2 regions of the Bradyrhizobium sp. UFLA03-84 genome follow, and region 2 is predicted to be linked to the other one. Evidence: riboswitches for the same ligand, from Rfam matches in the RefSeq annotation. Region 2 holds a riboswitch; the other holds the start of a gene.
What was found. A riboswitch is a leader RNA that binds a small molecule or an ion and turns the genes downstream of it on or off. The one in region 2 is predicted to bind glycine.
Positions count from the first base shown of each region.

Region 1 (9,067 bases), 150 kb from region 2:
GGCGGCGACGGAGAAATTGTGCGATCCGGTGATGACGGCGCAATTGTCCGAGAACGGATCGATCACGATGGTCTTGGAGTGCACGATCGCGATCATCCCGGCGCTGCGGATTTGAGACACGCTGAACTCGACATCGGCCCATGACGGCTCGTTCGTGGCGTTGACGCCATGTGGCAACTGGACGTCGTCATGGAAGGATTGCGCCGGTGCGCCTGATTTCACGACCTGGCCGCCGACCGAGACGATGTCGCCGTTCTTGCTGGCCATCATCGTCGACACCACGCCGCGGACGTAGACGTCGTTCTGCTGTGCGCGGTCGAGCAGCGCGCTCAGCAGCGGCGATTGCCCCGGCATGAACATCAGGAAGAGAGCGCCGTCCTTGGCGTTCTTGATCAGGTCCAGCACCGGCTTGAACTCCGCCTCGCCGTTGGTCGCGGCGAAGTAGACCGAGATGTTGCTGTCGCTGGTCGGAGTGGAATTCGACGCCTTCAGGGCGGGCGGCATCGCGTTGCCGGCGGCGACCAGCTTGCCCCACTGATCGAGGTAGCGCTTGGCGATCGCCGCATTCTCGATGATCAGCACATTGTTGAGCTGCGTGCACAGCCCGGTGGTGGTCCAGTTCGTGCTGCCGGTCAGCACGCGGATGGCGTTGCCGTGCGCGTCGCTCTCGACCACGAACTTGTTGTGGACGCTGGGCGACGACCTGCCGGCATTCGACAGATCGCGATGCTTGACCGTCAGGCCGGCGCCGCTGAGCTCGCCCGCGATGTTCGGTTTGGTCGCGCTGCCGTTGCCGAGCAGGACGTTGCCGCGGCTTCCGAACGGCTTCAGCGCACCGACCAATTCCTCGTCGTTCATCTCGTAGATCGCGGCATGCACCTGGCTGCCGCGCAGGTCGGCATCGTGCAGAAACGCCAGGATCTCGTGCAGGGCGTCGCCTGACAGATAGCGCCGCGCCTGGTTTGCCGGATCGGAAAGGCCGTTGACGAAATTGCGCAGCGAGGCGTCGGACGTATCGCCATGCACGAAGCGGCTGACGATCTGGGACATCAGGGTGCCGCGATTGAAATAGGCCGACAGACCGCCGCCCGTATCGCCGGAAGCGACCGTCGGCGCGGTCCACGCCGACACCGAGGCGGGATCGGGCGTGAACGTGCCGTTCGCGCCGTTCTTCATCGCGGTGACGCGGTAGGAGACGTTCTCGGTGTCGATAACGCTGTGATCGGTCCAGATGCAGCGCCGGAACGGCGATTGGGTCGAGGAGATGCCGGCGTCCGCCACCGGCTTCTCGCCGGGCTTCGGCGGAATGCGGTTGGACAGCACGGTCGTCTGCTGCGTGATGTTGTTGCGCCGCTCGAGCTGGAAACCGACCCAGTCGTTCGACCAGGTGTCCGGCTGCCAGGCGATCAGGATATCATCGGCGTTCGCGTAGGCCTTGACATTGATTGTCATGATCATTTCCCCGAGGCTGGGTGAATCCACAGCTGCGAAACAATGGACACTGCTCACGCACGGCTGAAGCCGTATGTCTTCGGACTGCGCCGATAACGGCCCGTAGCACATTACCTCGGTAACCCAAGGTAGTTTGTGAAATAGACGACAACTGCCATGCAAATCGCCGTGGGCGCGGCGACCGGCGCAAGCATTCGCGCGAACCCTGGTTCGAGCTGCCTGTGCATCTTCCGGACGACACGGCATGCCGAATTGGTATGCCAGGCGGCGTGCTCACGGCCTGGGCAGATCGACGGGGATCGCACGGCCCCCATCACCTCATCGTGTCTTCCACCTGTGGGACGCTTCACACGCCGCGATCGCCGGCTGTGCTAATGCTGACGCGTTGGAAAATTCCGGCCGCACATTTCGCGGCCCTCGCATTCCGAGATCAATTTCTTTGGAGCTGGGCGATGACGATTGCTGATCGCAATCGGATTGCCGGTCGCAATCAGATTGCTCACACCACCGCGCCCGATCGCGGCGCTTCCACCCTCGAGCACGGCGACGACGCGGCGCATTGCAGCAACGGGCTCAATGCACAGACATTCCGCGATGCGCCGCCCGACGAACGCGCGATCTACCAGCGCTGGATCCGCGGCGCAATCACGGCCTGCGTGCTGCTGGCGCTGGCCGCCGGCGCGGCGGTCTGGATCAACGGCGGCGACACCGGACAGACGCAGCTGACGAGCCTGTCGAGCGCGAGCGGCGCGAGATCAGGCCACCTGCCCTAGCGGCCACCGGTTCGGTCCGATCACTGCTTCATTGTCGCGATGCCGTAAGCGGCGCATGCCGCATGCCTCGCTGCGCGCGGCGGCGCAAACGAAAATGGCCGGGGACGAGCCCCGGCCACTCCGTTCTGCGTCAAGCCGCGCTTACTCGGACTTGTCGATATTCCAGAAGATCGGCGTCGCCGGGCCGTCGAGCACACCGGTCAGCGACTTCCGCCACGCGCTCGGTCCCTGATACTGGCCGAGCGGGATGTAGATGACCTGCTCGTAGGCTTCCTTCTGGATATCGGCTGCGATCTTCTTCTGCGCGTCGAGCGACGGCGCGCGGACGAAGGCATCCTTCAGTTGCTCGATCTTGGCATCCTCGGCCCAGCCGAACCATCCGCCATTCTTGCCCTGGCCGCCGATCGAGAGGTTGGCGATCGGGTTGGAGACGTCGGCGCTCACCCAGTTGGTGAAGAACATGTTCCAGCCGCCGTCCTTCGGCGCCTTCTGGCTGGCGCGGCGGGTCACCACGGTCTGCCAGTCGGTCGCCTGCAGATCGACCTTGAAGCCGGCGTCGCGCAGCTGCTGGGCAACGACGACCGGCTGCGCCTTCAGCGTGGTGACGTCGCCCGGCGCCATGATGACGACCGGCGTGCCGTCGTAACCTGACTCGGCAAGCGCCTTCTTGGCCGCCGCCATGTCGCCGCCCTTCGCCAGCGTCTCGCCGCCGATCTCCGACGCAAACGGCGTGTCGCAGATGAAGAAGGCGACGCAGGTCTTGTAGTACTTGGGATTGCCGACCAGCGCGTCGAGCACCTGCTTCTGGTTGATCGCCAGCAGCGCCGCCTGGCGAACCTTGATGTTGTCGAAGGGCGGATAGAGGAAGTTCATGCGGCCGAGCGTCTGGAAGCCGAACTTGTTCAGCGTCTCGACCTTCAGGTCCTTGTCGGCCTCGAGGATCGACAACGTGTCGAACGACGGGTTCTCCAAGAAATCGATATCGCCGGACTGCAGCGCGTTCATCGCGGTCTGCGCATCGGCCATCGTGACCCACTCGACGCGGTCGACCTTCACGACCTTGCCGCCCGCGGTCCAGCTCGCCGGCTCCTTGCGCGGCACGTAGTCCTTGTTCTTGACGTAGACCGCCTTCACGCCCGGCTGGAATTCCGCCTGGACGAATTTGAAGGGGCCCGAACCGATCTGTTCCGGAATCGGCTTGTCCGGCGGCGTTTCGGCGAGCCGCTTCGGCATCATGAAGGCGACGCGCGACGACGGCTTGCCGATCGAATCCAGCACCAGGCCGTAGGGCTCCTTCAGCTTCAGCGTAATCGTCTTGGCATCGGTGGCTTCGAGGCTCGCGGTGAAGTCCATCAGCTTCTGGCCCATGCCGTCGACCTTGGCCCAGCGCTTCAGCGACGCGACGCAGTCTTCGGCGGTCACCGGCGCGCCGTCATGCCACTTCAGGCCGTCGCGCAGCGTGAACGTGTAGGTGAGCTTGTCGTCGGACACCTTCCAGTCCGCCATCTGCGGCTGGATCTTGAAGTTGGAATCGGTCGCCACCAGCGTGTCGTAGACCATGTAGCCATGATCGCGCGTGATGTAGGCCGTGGTCAGGATCGGATCGATGACGCGCAGATCCGAATGCATCACCGCAGTGATGGTCTTGTCCGCGGCCATGGCCTGTTGGGTGAACGACAACTCCTGCGGCGCGAACGACAGCGCGACCGCCGCAAATGCCGCCGCTAGCGTGCGACGCTTCCAACGCGAGATAGGGAACATGGAAATCTCTCCTGACGTGTAACTGGTCAAAGCCGGCTTATTCGTTATGCATGCGGTTCGATATTTAGGCGAACTAACATGCTGTATGGCTTGTGAAATCGAGACTTGCATCAAGCGCCAAGCGCGTCAATCGGTTTCGGGCAGGATCAAACGTATACGAACGAATGAACGACAAGTTCGGCGCATTTGACTTTACAAAGTCCTCGCCCGAGCCTTTCGTATAATACGCGAACGCGTATCGGCGCGAACAAGACAACAAGCAAAACAAGAAGAGAGAGAAGTCATGAACCCCGCCAATCTTCCTTTTGATTCCGAAGCGATGTTGCAGGGACTGCGCAGCTGGGTGGAATGCGAAAGCCCGACCTGGGACGCGCGCGCGGTCGAGCGCATGCTCGATCTCGCCGCGCGCGAGATGGCGATCATGGGTGCGACGATCGAACGCATCGCGGGACGCCAGGGCTTCGCAGGCTGCGTCCGCGCCCGTTTTCCGCATCCGAAGCAAGGCCAGCCCGGCATCCTGATCGCCGGCCACCTGGACACCGTGCACCCCGTCGGCACCATCGAGAAGCTGAAATGGCGGCGCGAAGGCAACAAGTGCTTCGGGCCGGGCATCTTCGACATGAAGGGCGGCAACTATTTGTCGATCGAGGCGATCAGGCAATTGGCGCGCGCCTCCTTCACCACGCCGCTGCCGATCACCGTGCTGTTCACGCCCGATGAAGAGGTCGGCACGCCGTCGACGCGCGACATCATCGAGGCCGAAGCCGCGCGCAACAAATATGTGCTGGTGCCGGAGCCCGGCCGGCCCAACAACGGCGTCGTCACCGGCCGCTACGCGATCGCACGCTTCAATCTCGAAGCCATCGGCAAGCCGAGCCATGCCGGCGCGACGCTGTCGTCCGGCCGTTCCGCGATCCGGGAAATGGCCCGGCAGATCATCGCCATCGACGGCATGACCACCGAGGACTGCACCTTCTCGGTCGGCATCGTGCACGGCGGCCAGTGGGTCAATTGCGTCGCGACGACCTGCACCGGCGAAGCGCTCAGCATGGCCAAGCGGCAGGCCGATCTCGACCGCGGCGTCGAGCGCATGCTGGCGCTGTCGGGCACCGCCAATGACGTGACGTTCAGGGTAACGCGCGGCGTCACCCGCCCGGTGTGGGAGCCGGATGCCGGCACCATGGCGCTGTATGAAAAGGCAAAAGGCCTCGCAGCGGCGATGGGCCTCGATCTGCCGCACGGCAGCGCCGGCGGCGGATCGGACGGCAACTTCACCGGCGCGATGGGCATCCCGACCCTCGACGGCCTCGGGGTTCGCGGCGCCGATGCGCATACGCTCAACGAACACATTGAAGTTGACAGTCTCGCCGACCGCGGCCGCCTGATGGCGGCACTGCTCGCGACACTGGACTGATTTGCACTGCACAACACGTTGGCACTGCCGGACCGAAATTTAGCCTTGTCCAATTTTGAGGCTTCGCCTACGGTCCGGCCGTCCAACTCGACGATGCGGGAGAGATCGGAGCGACAACATTCGTGTTGTCAGCTTCGGCGCCGACGGAGCAACCGCCCCGGAAACTCTCAGGCAAAAGGACTGTATCGTCAGGACGATCTGGAGAGAGACGACACGACCGCACATCAAGGGCCGTGACGTCCACCGAAGGGGATAGTTCGCATCTGGCCGAGGCCCGATGCGGATCAAGCTCTCAGGTACCGTGACAGATGGGGCGCTGAAACAGCCGGTTTCACCGGCGGTTCGGCGACTCTAACAACACGGGAGCCTGAAGACCATCATGCGACACATTGCGATCATTGGCGCCGGCATCACCGGCGTAACGACGGCCTATGCCCTGCTCGAACGCGGCTACCGGGTGACTGTCCTCGACAGGCATCGCTACGCCGCCATGGAAACCTCGTTCGCCAACGGCGGACAGCTTTCCGCCAGCAATGCGGAGGTGTGGAACAGCGCCGCGACCATTCTGAAGGGGCTGCGCTGGATGCTCCGAAGCGACGCGCCGCTGCTGATGAACCCGAAGCCGAGCTGGCACAAATATTCGTGGATCGGCGAGTTCGTCGGCGGCATCACGCGCTATCGCAGCAACACCATCGAGACCACAAAGCTCGCAATCGAAGCGCGCAAGCACCTGTTCTCGATCGCACAGCGCGAGAACATCGCCTTCGATCTTGAGCGCCGCGGCATCCTTCACGTCTATCACGACAAGGCCGGCTTCGAGGCCGGCCTGCGCGTCAACACGTTGCTGCAACAGGGTGGGCTCGACCGCCGGCCGGTGACGCCGGACGAAATCCGCAGCATCGAACCCGCGCTGCAGACGGCCTGCTATGGCGGCTTCTTCACGCCCTCGGATGCGACCGGCGATATCCACAAATTCACGCGCGGCCTCGCCGACGCCTGCGCCCGCCGCGGCGCGACCTTCGTCCATGAGGCCGATGTCGACACCATCGCGCGCAGCTACGGCGGTTTCCGCATCGGCTGGAACGATGCCGCCTCCCATGATGCTGATGTCGTGACACGACATGAACTTCAAGCGGACGGAATTGTCGTTTGCGCCGGCGTGGCAAGCCGCCACTTCGCAAGCCTGCTCAACGACCGCGTCAACGTCTATCCGGTGAAGGGCTACTCGATCACCGTGCAGCTCGATGCGCCGCAAAGCCGGGATGCAGCGCCAACCGTCAGCCTGCTCGATGAAGCAGCAAAAATCGTCACCAGCCGGCTCGGCGCCGACCGCTTCCGCGTCGCCGGCACCGCCGAGTTCAACGGCTTCAACCGCGATATCAGGGCCGACCGCATCCAGCCGCTGGTGGATTGGGTGCGGCATCATTTTCCTGGTATCGACACCTCGAAGGTCATGCCATGGGCCGGCCTGCGCCCGATGATGCCGAACATGATGCCGGTGGTGCGCGCGGGGCGGATTCCTGGCGTGTTCTACAACACCGGCCACGGTCATCTCGGCTGGACGCTGTCGGCCGCGACGGCACAGATGATCGCGGGTGCGATCGATGACTGGCGCGACCTCGACACGCCTTCAATGGTGCCATCGCAGGTCGGTGCGACCGAGCCTGCCCGCGCAGCTTTCCCCTAATTATCCGACCGGAGAGGAAGAATATGTGCGTATTTGCGTGTGTCCAAGTCGGGATTCGCTGGGAATCGTCGCGTGACAACGATTAGCGTCGTAATGGGGAAAAGCGCTTCAGCGCGGGAGGGGACAATGCGCATTGGGGTCACGGGCACGCATGGCAATGCGGCCCGGCGCGGCATTCCGGTCGGCATGTGTGCCGGCGGCAATCTCTTCGATCGACCGACACGCAACCTCGCCACCGGCACGCGCGTCGGCTCACTGCGCCGCCTTTCCGAAACGCTCAACGCTCAAGGCTCCACGAAAGGCGCGACATGACAACCGGGACGTTGACCAAGCCGGATCAGATTGCCGCCGAGCTGTGCGCGGCCGTCGATCGAAACTTCGACGATCAGATCGCGTTCCTGTCGCGCATGGTGCAATTCCGCAGCCTGCGCGGACACGAAGCGCCGCAGCAGCATTGGCTGGCCGAGCAATTCGCCAAGCGCCGCTACGACGTCGACGCGTTCAGCCTTGCGGACGTCAACCTGATGAGCCATCCGAAGGCTGCACCGATGGACGGCATCGATCTGGCCGGATCGCAGCAGGTGGTTGCGACGCTCAACAGCAAAGGCAGCGGCCGCAGCCTGATCCTGCAAGGTCATATCGACGTGGTGCCGGAAGGGCCCGCTGACCTTTGGGACCAGCCGCCGTTCTCGGGCGCCGTGCAGGACGGCTGGATGTTCGGGCGCGGCGCGCAAGACATGAAGGCCGGCGTCTCGGCAATGATCTTCGCGCTCGATGCGATCCGCGACGCAGGCTATGCCCCGGCCGGGCGCATCCATCTGCAGACCGTGACCGAGGAAGAGAGCACCGGCAACGGCGCATTGTCGACGTTGATGCGCGGCTATCGCGCCGACGCCTGCCTCATTCCCGAACCGACCGGACACACGCTGACGCGCGCCCAGGTCGGCGCCGTCTGGTTCCGCCTGCGCGTCCGCGGAACGCCGGTGCATGTCGCCTATTCCGAGGCCGGGTCGAGCGCCATCCTGTCGGCGATGCATCTGGTGCGCGCGTTCCAGGACTACACCAAGGCGCTCAATGCCCGGGCGCTCGACAACAGCTGGTTCCGCAACGTCAAGAACCCGATCAAGTTCAACGTCGGGATCATCAAGGGCGGCGATTGGGCCAGTTCGACCGCGGCCTGGTGCGAGCTGGATTGCCGGCTCGGTCTGCTGCCGGGCGAAACGCCGCGGCAGGCGATGCGCGGCATCGAGGAATGCCTGACTGAGGCGCACAAGGCCGACGAGTTCCTGTCCGGCAATCCGGCCGAGCTCGTGTGGAGCGGCTTTCAGGCGGACGCGGCGGTGTGCGAGCCCGGCAGCGAAGCGGAAGCGGCTCTGTCGGCTGCCCATCACTCCGTCTTCCAGGCTCCGATGCAGGAGCGGCTGTCGACGGCCGTCAACGACACCCGCTACTACTGTGTCGACTACGGCATCCCTGCGCTTTGCTATGGACCTTACGGTGTCGGCCCGCATGCGTTCAACGAACGTGTCGAGCTCGACAGCCTTCGCAAGACAACACAGAGCATCGCGCTGTTCGTCGCGAACTGGTGCGGCGTGATGAGAGCGTGAATGAACTTGTCGCTTCAGGTCGGTGGCACATGACGACAAGTGCAATTCGAAATAGCAGCATCAGACCAAGGGAGGCCGCCAACGGCCCGAACCGCGCCTTGATATAACGTCGCCATTGGCACAGTATTTGCCTGCAAATTCATCACGTTCGCGCTGGCTTTGAGACGAGACGCAGAAGCGCATGAGACACATCACGGGGACACCATGAGTATGATGCGGCCCAGCCTTCGCTTCGCACCATCTGACCGCAGGAGATAGCAGCGATGCTCGGATATCTGCTTCGCCGCATCCTCGCCGCCATTCCCGTGATGGGCGTGGTGGCGCTGTTCGTGTTCCTGTTGCTGCGGCTGACGCCGGGCGACCCCGCCGCAAT
Region 1 covers NZ_NSJY01000017.1:140,506-149,572, forward strand. Annotated here, with positions in the region: gene CK489_RS33300 (phospholipase D-like domain-containing protein) at 1-1,452, opposite strand, end outside; gene CK489_RS33305 (hypothetical protein) at 1,905-2,225, shown strand; gene CK489_RS33310 (ABC transporter substrate-binding protein) at 2,367-3,986, opposite strand; gene CK489_RS33315 (M20/M25/M40 family metallo-hydrolase) at 4,270-5,400, shown strand; glycine riboswitch at 5,487-5,593, shown strand; glycine riboswitch at 5,597-5,710, shown strand; gene CK489_RS33320 (D-amino acid dehydrogenase) at 5,780-7,087, shown strand; gene CK489_RS33325 (hypothetical protein) at 7,214-7,399, shown strand; gene CK489_RS33330 (ArgE/DapE family deacylase) at 7,396-8,694, shown strand; gene CK489_RS33335 (ABC transporter permease) at 8,958-9,067, shown strand, end outside.
Region 1: linked by a shared signal. The riboswitch ahead of CK489_RS33320 (D-amino acid dehydrogenase) and the one ahead of gcvT (glycine cleavage system aminomethyltransferase GcvT) in region 2 are both predicted to bind glycine.

Region 2 (9,067 bases):
GCCGACGGCACCATGCCGCCGCACCAGGCGGCGAGCGGCCGGCGCTGGACCACGGCGTTCATCCTGTCCGCCTTCATCCCGGCGCTGACCTATTACCCGGCCTTTGCGCTCGGCGGCACCTTCGTCACCCCGAGCGCGGTCCTGCCGCAGGGCATCACCAACCAGATCCTGGTCTGGGCCATCATCAACCTGCTGATCACGCTGGCCCTGATGCGGTTCGCCCCGAAGCGCGCCAGCCGGGCCGGCCTGATCGGTCAATCCGTCGTGATCGCGCTGGCCGCGGTTGCGGTGGGTTATGCCGCGCTCTGGCTCGCCGACCTCGCGTTCAAGATCGACTTCAGGTTCTGGATCGTCGCGCTCAAATTGATGAGCGCAAAGCAATTCCTCATCTTCCTGATCTATCTGATTCCGTTCACGGCGTTTTTCGTTGTGGCGCTGCACGTGCTGCACCGGAATTTCTCGACCATGGATGCGCCACGCGGGGCGCTCTATCTCACCAACATCCTGGCCCTGACGCTCGGTTTCATCGTGTTGCTGGTGCTGCAATACGGCACGATGTGGCTCACCGGAAAACTGTTCAACCCGGTCCCGGACCCAGGTTTCGTGCCGCTCTCGACCATCGTCGCGATCCAGTTCGTGCCGCTGCTGGCGATCGTGGCCGTGATCGCGACCTTCACCTGGCGGCGGACCGGATCGAGCCTGCCGGGGGCCCTGATCGCGGGCCTGTTCGTGACCTGGTACATCGTGGCCGGGACCGCCACTCAGGTCCCATTTTAGGTGAAATGATGGGCTGAAAGTGCATAACCGGTGCGCTTTCGCCCGTCCCCGGGCGGTGCTATAGCGCAGGCGTATTTTCCAACCCGCCGTCAAAAGCGCGCCGTTCCCAAAAGGGCCTCCCCGTCATGGCAAAAATCAAGGTATCCAACCCCGTCGTCGAGCTCGATGGCGACGAGATGACCCGGATCATCTGGCAGTACATCAAGGACAAGCTGATCAACCCGTTCCTGGATGTCGAACTGCTGTATTTCGATCTGGGCATGGAATACCGCGATGAAACCAACGACCAGGTGACCATCGACGCCGCCGAAGCCATCAAGAAGGTCGGCGTCGGCGTCAAATGCGCCACCATCACCCCCGACGAGGCCCGGGTGAAGGAGTTCGGCCTGAAGCAGATGTGGAAGTCGCCGAACGGCACCATCCGCAACATCCTCGGCGGCGTGATCTTCCGCGAGCCGATCATTTGCAAGAACGTGCCGCGCCTGGTTCCCGGCTGGACCAAGCCGATCATCATCGGCCGCCACGCCTATGGCGACCAGTACCGCGCCACCGACATCAAGTTCCCCGGCAAGGGCACGCTGTCGCTGAAGTTCGTCGGCGAGGACGGCACCGTGATCGAGCGCGAAGTGTTCAAGGCGCCCGGCGCCGGCGTCGCGATGGAGATGTACAATCTCGACGACTCGATCATCGATTTCGCCCGCGCGTCGCTGAACTACGGCCTGCTGCGCAACTACCCGGTCTACCTCTCGACCAAGAACACCATCCTCAAGGTCTATGACGGCCGCTTCAAGGACATCTTCCAGGACATCTACGACCGCGAGTTCAAGAAGGAATTCGAGGCCAAGGGCCTGACCTACGAGCACCGCCTGATCGACGACATGGTCGCCTCGGCGCTGAAATGGTCCGGCGGCTATGTCTGGGCCTGTAAGAACTACGACGGCGACGTGCAGTCCGACACCGTGGCCCAGGGCTACGGCTCGCTCGGCCTGATGACCTCGGTGCTGCTCACCCCTGACGGCAAGACGGTGGAAGCCGAAGCTGCCCACGGCACGGTGACCCGGCACTACCGCGAGCACCAGAAGGGCAAGGAAACCTCGACCAACTCGATCGCCTCGATCTTCGCCTGGACCCGTGGCCTCGCCCATCGCGCCAAGCTCGACAACAACCCGGAGCTGGCGAAGTTCGCCACCACTCTGGAGAAGGTCTGCGTGTCGACCGTCGAGGAAGGCTACATGACCAAGGACCTCGCGCTCCTGGTCGGTGCCGACCAGCGCTGGCTCTCGACCACCGGATTCCTCGACAAGGTGTCCGACAATCTCGCGAAGGCGATGGCGGCCTAAAGGCTGCCGTCCTGGAATGACAGGTGCGAGCATGACCGAGGCCCTCATCAGAGCCGTCGTGCTCGCATCATTCGTGCTATCAGGGTCGGCGGCATCAGCTGCCGATCCCCTGCCAGACGCCGTCGCGGCGCCCGGCGAAATCCCGGTCCTGTCAGTCCACGCCGAGGGCGTTCAGGTCTACGAGTGCAAGCCGGTCACCGACGGCAAGCTCGCCTGGTCGTTCCGCGAACCGGTCGCCACCCTGATCGCCAATGGCCGCACAGTCGGCCGGCACTATGCCGGCCCGAACTGGGAGCATATCGACGGCAGCGCCGTGACCGCCCGCACCGCCGGCAGCGCGCCCGGCGCGACCCCCGCCGACATCGCCTGGTTGAAGCTCGAAGTGATTTCCCACCGCGGCAATGGCGTGCTCTCGAGCGTTGCCACCGTGCAGCGGATCAACACCTCTGGCGGCGAGCTCAGCGGCACCTGCGACAAGGCCGGCGCGCTGAAGGGCGCAGCCTATTCGGCGGATTACGTATTCCTGCGCCGCGATTGATCCAAGGCGTTTTCGAGCGAAGCGGGTACCGGTTCGCGTGAAGAAAACGAGTCAAGACTAATCACGGAAGCCACCATCGGTCTCGTGCGGCGCCTGGCCGATCTCCGCGGCGGCAAGGTCGCCACCGGCCGTAAGCGGATCGGCGAGCCGCGCCTCTGCTGTCTCCCGGACATGCGCGGCGAGCGCCGGCATACGCTCGATCAAGGCATGGAAGTCCTGTGCATCGAGCAGCAGCAGCTTGGTCTTGCGCGTCGCGGTCACCGTGCCGGAGCGACTGGTCCGCCTGAGCAGCGCGATCTCGCCGAAGAATGCGCCGTCAGACAACCGCACCCGCTGGTTCGGCAGGTCGATCTCGACCTCGCCGGCCGTGATGAAATACATCGACGACGCCACGTCGCCGCGCCGCACCAAGACCTCGCCGGCCTCGATGGCCTGCGACCGCAACAGCCGCATGATGTCGGCGATGTCAGCGGCGTTGAGATGCGAGAACAGCGGCACCCGCGCCAGCATGCCCCAGGTCACGACGAAGTCGCGGCGCCGGACCTCGTCGGCGAACGCGGTCGAGATGATCGCAACCGGCAGCGCGATCATCGCAAAGCCAACCACGATCGCGATCACGGTGACGATCCGGCCGAGCGGCGTGACCGGAACGACGTCGCCATAACCGACGGTACCGAGCGTCACGATCGCCCACCACATCGCCTGCGGCATGGTGCCGAACTTGTCCGGCTGCACCTTGTGCTCGATGGCATAGAGCAGCGAGGCGAACAGCAGCACTGCGCCGGTCAGGATCACCACGCAGCCGAACAGCGTGCGCCGCTCGGCATGCAGCGCCGCCAGCAGCGAGCGCATCGCGGTCGAATAGCGCACCAGCTTGAGGAACGGCAGCATGCCGAACAGCACCAGCGCGGTCTTGTCGCCGATCGCAAGCGCAATGGCCGACGGCAGGAACGCGAGCAGATCGATCACGCCGAGTGTCGAGAAGGCGTAGTCGAGCCGCGCCTGTAGCGGCGTCACGTCACGCAGGGAATGGCCAACCACGCTCCAGAGCCGGGCGGCATATTCCAGCGCGAAGGCGGCCACCGCCGCGATCTCGACAGTCGTGAGCAGCCAGCCGAACTGCGCGTCGATCTCGGGCACGGAGGCCAGGATCGCCGCCAGCACATCGACCGCGATGATGGCGACGATGATCCCGGCAAACCGCGCGCCGCCCGAATGCGGCAGATCATTGCGCTCGAGCAGCTCGTAGAGGCGATCGCGCAGCCGGGAGGCGCTGATCGTGGGCTTGAGCGGAGCCGTCGCCACGATCAGCCTCTCCGTCAGGCGCCGGCCGATGCTTGTTGAGTCATGGCCTGTTCGATCGCCGACAGCGCGGCGTCCGCCTTGGCGCCGTCGGGCCCGCCGGCCTGCGCCATGTCGGGGCGGCCGCCGCCGCCCTTGCCGCCGAGCACCTCGGAGCCCTTGCGGACCAGCTCGACCGCGTTGAAGCGCGAGGTCAGATCGGCGGTGACGCCGACCACGATGCCGGCCTTGCCGTCCTCGGTGACGCCGACGATCGCGACCACGCCCGAGCCAATCTGCTTCTTGCCGTCGTCGACCAGGCTCTTCAGATCCTTGGTCTCGACGCCTTCGACCGCACGCGCCAACAGCTTGACGTTGCCGACCTCGCGAACCCCGGAGGCCGCGCCGTTCGACGCACCACTACCGCCGCCCATCGCGAGCTTCTTGCGGGCGTCAGACAAATCGCGCTCGAGCTTCTTGCGCTCTTCCATCAGGGCGGTGATGCGCGCCGGGACGTCTTCGATCGTGGTGCGCAGCTCGGCCGCCGCGGTCTTCGCCAGCGCCATGGTGTCGTTGGCGTGCTTGCGTGCGTGACGCCCGGTCAGCGCCTCGATGCGGCGGACGCCGGAGGCGACAGCGCTCTCGCTGGTCACCGAGATCAGGCCGATGTCGCCGGTGCGGCGGACATGGGTGCCGCCGCAGAGCTCGACCGACCAGCCGAGCGCGTTCTGGCCATGCTCGCGGGCGCTCTTGCCCATCGAGACGACGCGGACCTCGTCGCCGTATTTCTCGCCGAACAGTGCGCGTGCACCGGCCTCGCGGGCGTCGTCGACAGCCATGACGCGGGTCGTCACCTCGTCATTCTCGAGCACGACATCGTTGGCGATGTCCTCGACCCGGGCGAGTTCTTCCGGCGTGATCGGCTTCGGATGCACGAAATCGAAACGCAGGCGATCGGGCGCGACCAGCGAGCCGCGCTGGGCGATGTGATCGCCAAGCACCTGGCGCAGCGCCTCGTGCAGCAGATGCGTCGCGGAATGGTTGGCGCGGATCGACGAACGCCTGGCGTGGTCGACCTCGAGCTGCAGCGCGGTGCCGGCCTTCAACGTGCCCTGCTCCACCGTGCCGACATGGACGAACAGATCGCCGGCCTTCTTCTGCATGTCGGTGACGCGGAACTTGACGCCCTCGCCCGTGAGCACGCCGATATCGCCGACCTGGCCGCCCGACTCCGCATAGAACGGCGTCTGGTTCAGCACGATCGCGCCGCTCTCGCCGGCCTTGAGGCTATCGACCTCGGCGCCGTCCTTGACCAGCGCCGTCACCGCGCCTTCCGCGCTCTCGGTCTCGTAGCCGAGGAATTCGGTTGCGCCGAGCTTCTCGCGCAGCGGAAACCAGATGGTCTCGGTCGCCGCCTCGCCGCTCCCTGCCCACGAGGCACGCGCCTTCTCGCGCTGGCGGTTCATCGCGTCGGTGAACGATGCCTGATCGACGCTGATGCCGCGCGACTTCAGCGCGTCCTGCGTCAGGTCGAGCGGGAATCCGTAGGTGTCGTACAGCGTGAACGCGGTGTCGCCGTCGAACATGTCGCCCTTCTTGAGGCCGGCGCTCTTCTCGTCGAGGATCGACAGGCCGCGCACCAGCGTCTTGCGGAAGCGGGTCTCTTCCAGCTGCAGCGTCTCCTCGATCAGCTTCTCCGCGCGCACCAGATCCGGATAGGCCTGGCCCATCTCGCGGACCAACGCCCAGACGAGGCGATGCATCAGCGGCTCGCTCGCGCCTAGGAGCTGCGCGTGGCGCATCGCGCGGCGCATGATCCGGCGCAGCACGTAGCCGCGGCCCTCGTTCGACGGCAGCACGCCGTCGGCGATCAGGAACGCCGACGAGCGCAGATGGTCGGCGATGACGCGATACGACGCGACGTTCTGCGCATTCGGCCCGTGGCCGAGCGCCGACGAGGCCGCATCGATCAGATGGCGGAACAGATCGGTCTCGAACACGCTCTCGACGCCCTGCAGGATGCACGCCATGCGCTCCAGGCCCATGCCGGTGTCGATCGAGGGACGCGGCAGCGCCACGCGCTCCTCCTTCGTCACCTGCTCGTACTGCATGAACACCAGGTTCCAGAATTCGAGGAAGCGATCGCCGTCCTCCTCCGGGCTGCCCGGAGGTCCGCCCCAGATGTGCTCGCCGCGGTCGATGAAGATCTCGGAGCACGGACCGCACGGACCGGTGTCGCCCATCGCCCAGAAATTATCCGAGGTCGGGATGCGGATGATGCGGTCGTCCGAGAAGCCCGCAATCTTCTTCCAGTAGCCGGCCGCCTCGTCGTCGGTGTGGTAGACGGTGACGAGCAGCTTGTCCTTCTTCAGCCCGAAATCCCTGGTGATCAGATTCCAGGCGAGCTCGATCGCGCGCTCCTTGAAGTAGTCGCCGAACGAGAAGTTGCCGAGCATCTCGAAGAAGGTGAGATGGCGCGCGGTGTAGCCGACATTGTCGAGGTCGTTATGCTTGCCGCCGGCGCGCACGCATTTCTGCGACGTCGTGGCGCGCTGATAGCCGCGCTTCTCGACGCCGGTGAAGACGTTCTTGAACTGCACCATGCCGGCATTGGTGAACATCAGGGTCGGGTCGTTGCGCGGCACCAGCGGCGACGACGCCACGATCTCGTGGCCGTTCTCCTTGAAGAAGTTCAGAAATGTCGACCTGATGTCGTTGACGCTGCTCATGTTCATCCAATCGGAAAAAGGGGCCGGCCAGCCGCAAAAAGGCGTCATTTTCCGGCCGAACGCTTTTAGACATTGCCAGCTGCGGTGTCCAGAAACTGTGCAGGCGGATCATGGGCTTGCCGCGGCAGCACAAAGCCCGTGGGATAGTTGCTGCAGCTGCGTTGACAGTCTTGGTGGCGCCGTGTTTTCTACCTACCTGTTACCCGTCACGTCGGGAGAGACCGGTCCCGCTTTGGGCCGGCGCCGAAGGAGCAACCGCCCCGGAAACTCTCAGGCAAAAGGACCGCGTGACGTCTGACATCTGGAAAGAGGCGCAGGGGTTCTCCCCGATGCGTCCGCCGACGGGATAATACTCTCAGGCACAGCGACAGATGGGGCTTTCTGCAGGTTTCTCAAGGGGAAATGGGTCCCCGCGGGAACCGCGAGGGCCCTGTGATGCTTGCGCACGAAAACTCCCCGCTGAAACAGACCCCGCTGCACGCCCTGCATCTGGCGCGCGGCGCCAAGATGGTGCCGTTCGCCGGCTACGACATGCCGGTGCAATACACGGCCGGCGTGCTCAAGGAGCATCTTCACACCCGCAAGGACGCCGGTCTGTTCGACGTCTCCCACATGGGCCAGCTCGTGCTGAAGGCCAAATCCGGCAAGGTCGGCGACGCGGCGCTCGCGCTGGAGAAGCTGGTGCCGCAGGACATCGTCGGCATCGCGCCGGGGCGGCAGCGCTACGCGCAGTTCACCAACGACGACGGCGGCCTGCTCGACGACCTGATGGTCGCGCATTTCGGCGATCATTTGTTCCTGGTGGTCAACGCCGCCTGCAAGGACGAGGACGAGGCGCATCTGCGCGCGCATCTCTCCGATACCTGCGAGATCGTGTCGCTGGCCGACCGCGCGCTGATCGCGCTGCAGGGGCCGAAAGCCGAATCGGCGCTGGCGAAACTTTGTGCAGATGTCAGTTCGATGAAATTCATGGACGCCGGCCCGCGTCGCGTCGCCGACATCGACTGTTTCGTCTCACGCTCCGGCTACACCGGCGAGGACGGTTTTGAGATTTCGGTGCCGGCCGACAAGGCCGAAGCCCTGGTCACTGCGCTGCTCGACAATCCCGACGTGCTGCCGATCGGCCTCGGCGCGCGCGACAGCCTGCGGCTGGAAGCCGGGCTCTGCCTCTACGGCCATGACATCGACACCACGACGACGCCGGTCGAAGGCGCGCTGGAATGGTCGGTGCAGAAGGTTCGCCGCAGCGGCGGCGCCCGCGCCGGCGGTTTTCCGGGCGCCGACAAGATCCTCACCCAATTCGCACAAGGCGCATCGCGCCGCCGCGTCGGCCTGAGGCCGGACGGCCGCGCGCCGGTGCGCGAAGGCGCCTTGCTGTTCGCCGATGCCGCCTCGACCGAACAGATCGGCAAGGTGACCTCGGGCGGCTTCGGCCCGAGCCTCAATGCGCCGGTTGCGATGGGCTATCTGCCGACCGCCCTCTCCGCCGCCGGCACCACCGTTTTCGCCGAGGTGCGCGGTCAGCGGCTGCCGCTGAAAGTCGCCGCCACGCCCTTCGTCCCCAATACCTACAAACGCTAAACGCTGAAGGATCGACCCTATGACGACGCTGTACACGTCCGACCACGAATGGCTCCGCATCGAGGGCGACGTCGCCACGATCGGGATCACCGACTACGCGCAGTCGCAGCTCGGCGACGTCGTGTTCGTCGAGCTGCCCAAGGTCGGCCGCAGCCTGAAGAAGGCCGAAGCCGCCGCCGTCGTCGAATCCGTCAAGGCTGCCTCCGACGTCTATGCGCCGATCACCGGCGAGGTGATCGAGGTCAACGAGGCGCTCGCGGCCGAGCCCGCGCTGGTCAATTCGGATGCCGCCGGCAAGGCCTGGTTCTTCAAGTTGAGGATCGCGGACAAGGGCGAGCTCGGCGGCCTGATGGACGAGGCCGCCTACGCCGCGCACACCGCCTAAAGGATCACCCGAGGATCAGCCCATGAACGCGCCCTTCAAGCCGATCAACGAAGCCGCCACCGATTTCGTCCGCCGCCACATCGGACCGTCGCCCCGCGACGTCAACGCGATGCTGGAAACGGTCGGCGCCGCGAGCCTGCAGGCGTTGATGAACGAGACGCTGCCGGGATCGATCCGCCAGAAGGCGCCGCTCGATCTCGGCCGCGCGCTGAGCGAAACCGAGGCGCTCACGCATATGAGCGAGCTCGCCGCCCAGAACCAGGTGTTCACCTCGCTGATCGGCCAGGGCTATTCCGGCACGATCCTGCCGGCGGTGATCCAGCGCAACATCCTTGAGAACCCGGCCTGGTACACGGCGTATACGCCGTATCAGCCCGAGATCAGCCAGGGCCGGCTCGAAGCCCTGTTCAACTTCCAGACCATGATCTGCGACCTG
Region 2 covers NZ_NSJY01000017.1:289,414-298,480, forward strand. Annotated here, with positions in the region: gene CK489_RS34055 (alpha/beta hydrolase family protein) at 1-777, shown strand, start outside; gene CK489_RS34060 (NADP-dependent isocitrate dehydrogenase) at 903-2,117, shown strand; gene CK489_RS34065 (DUF3455 domain-containing protein) at 2,149-2,655, shown strand; gene CK489_RS34070 (cyclic nucleotide-gated ion channel) at 2,713-3,963, opposite strand; gene alaS (alanine--tRNA ligase) at 3,975-6,665, opposite strand; glycine riboswitch at 6,867-6,961, shown strand; gene gcvT (glycine cleavage system aminomethyltransferase GcvT) at 7,101-8,246, shown strand; gene gcvH (glycine cleavage system protein GcvH) at 8,266-8,631, shown strand; gene gcvP (aminomethyl-transferring glycine dehydrogenase) at 8,654-9,067, shown strand, end outside.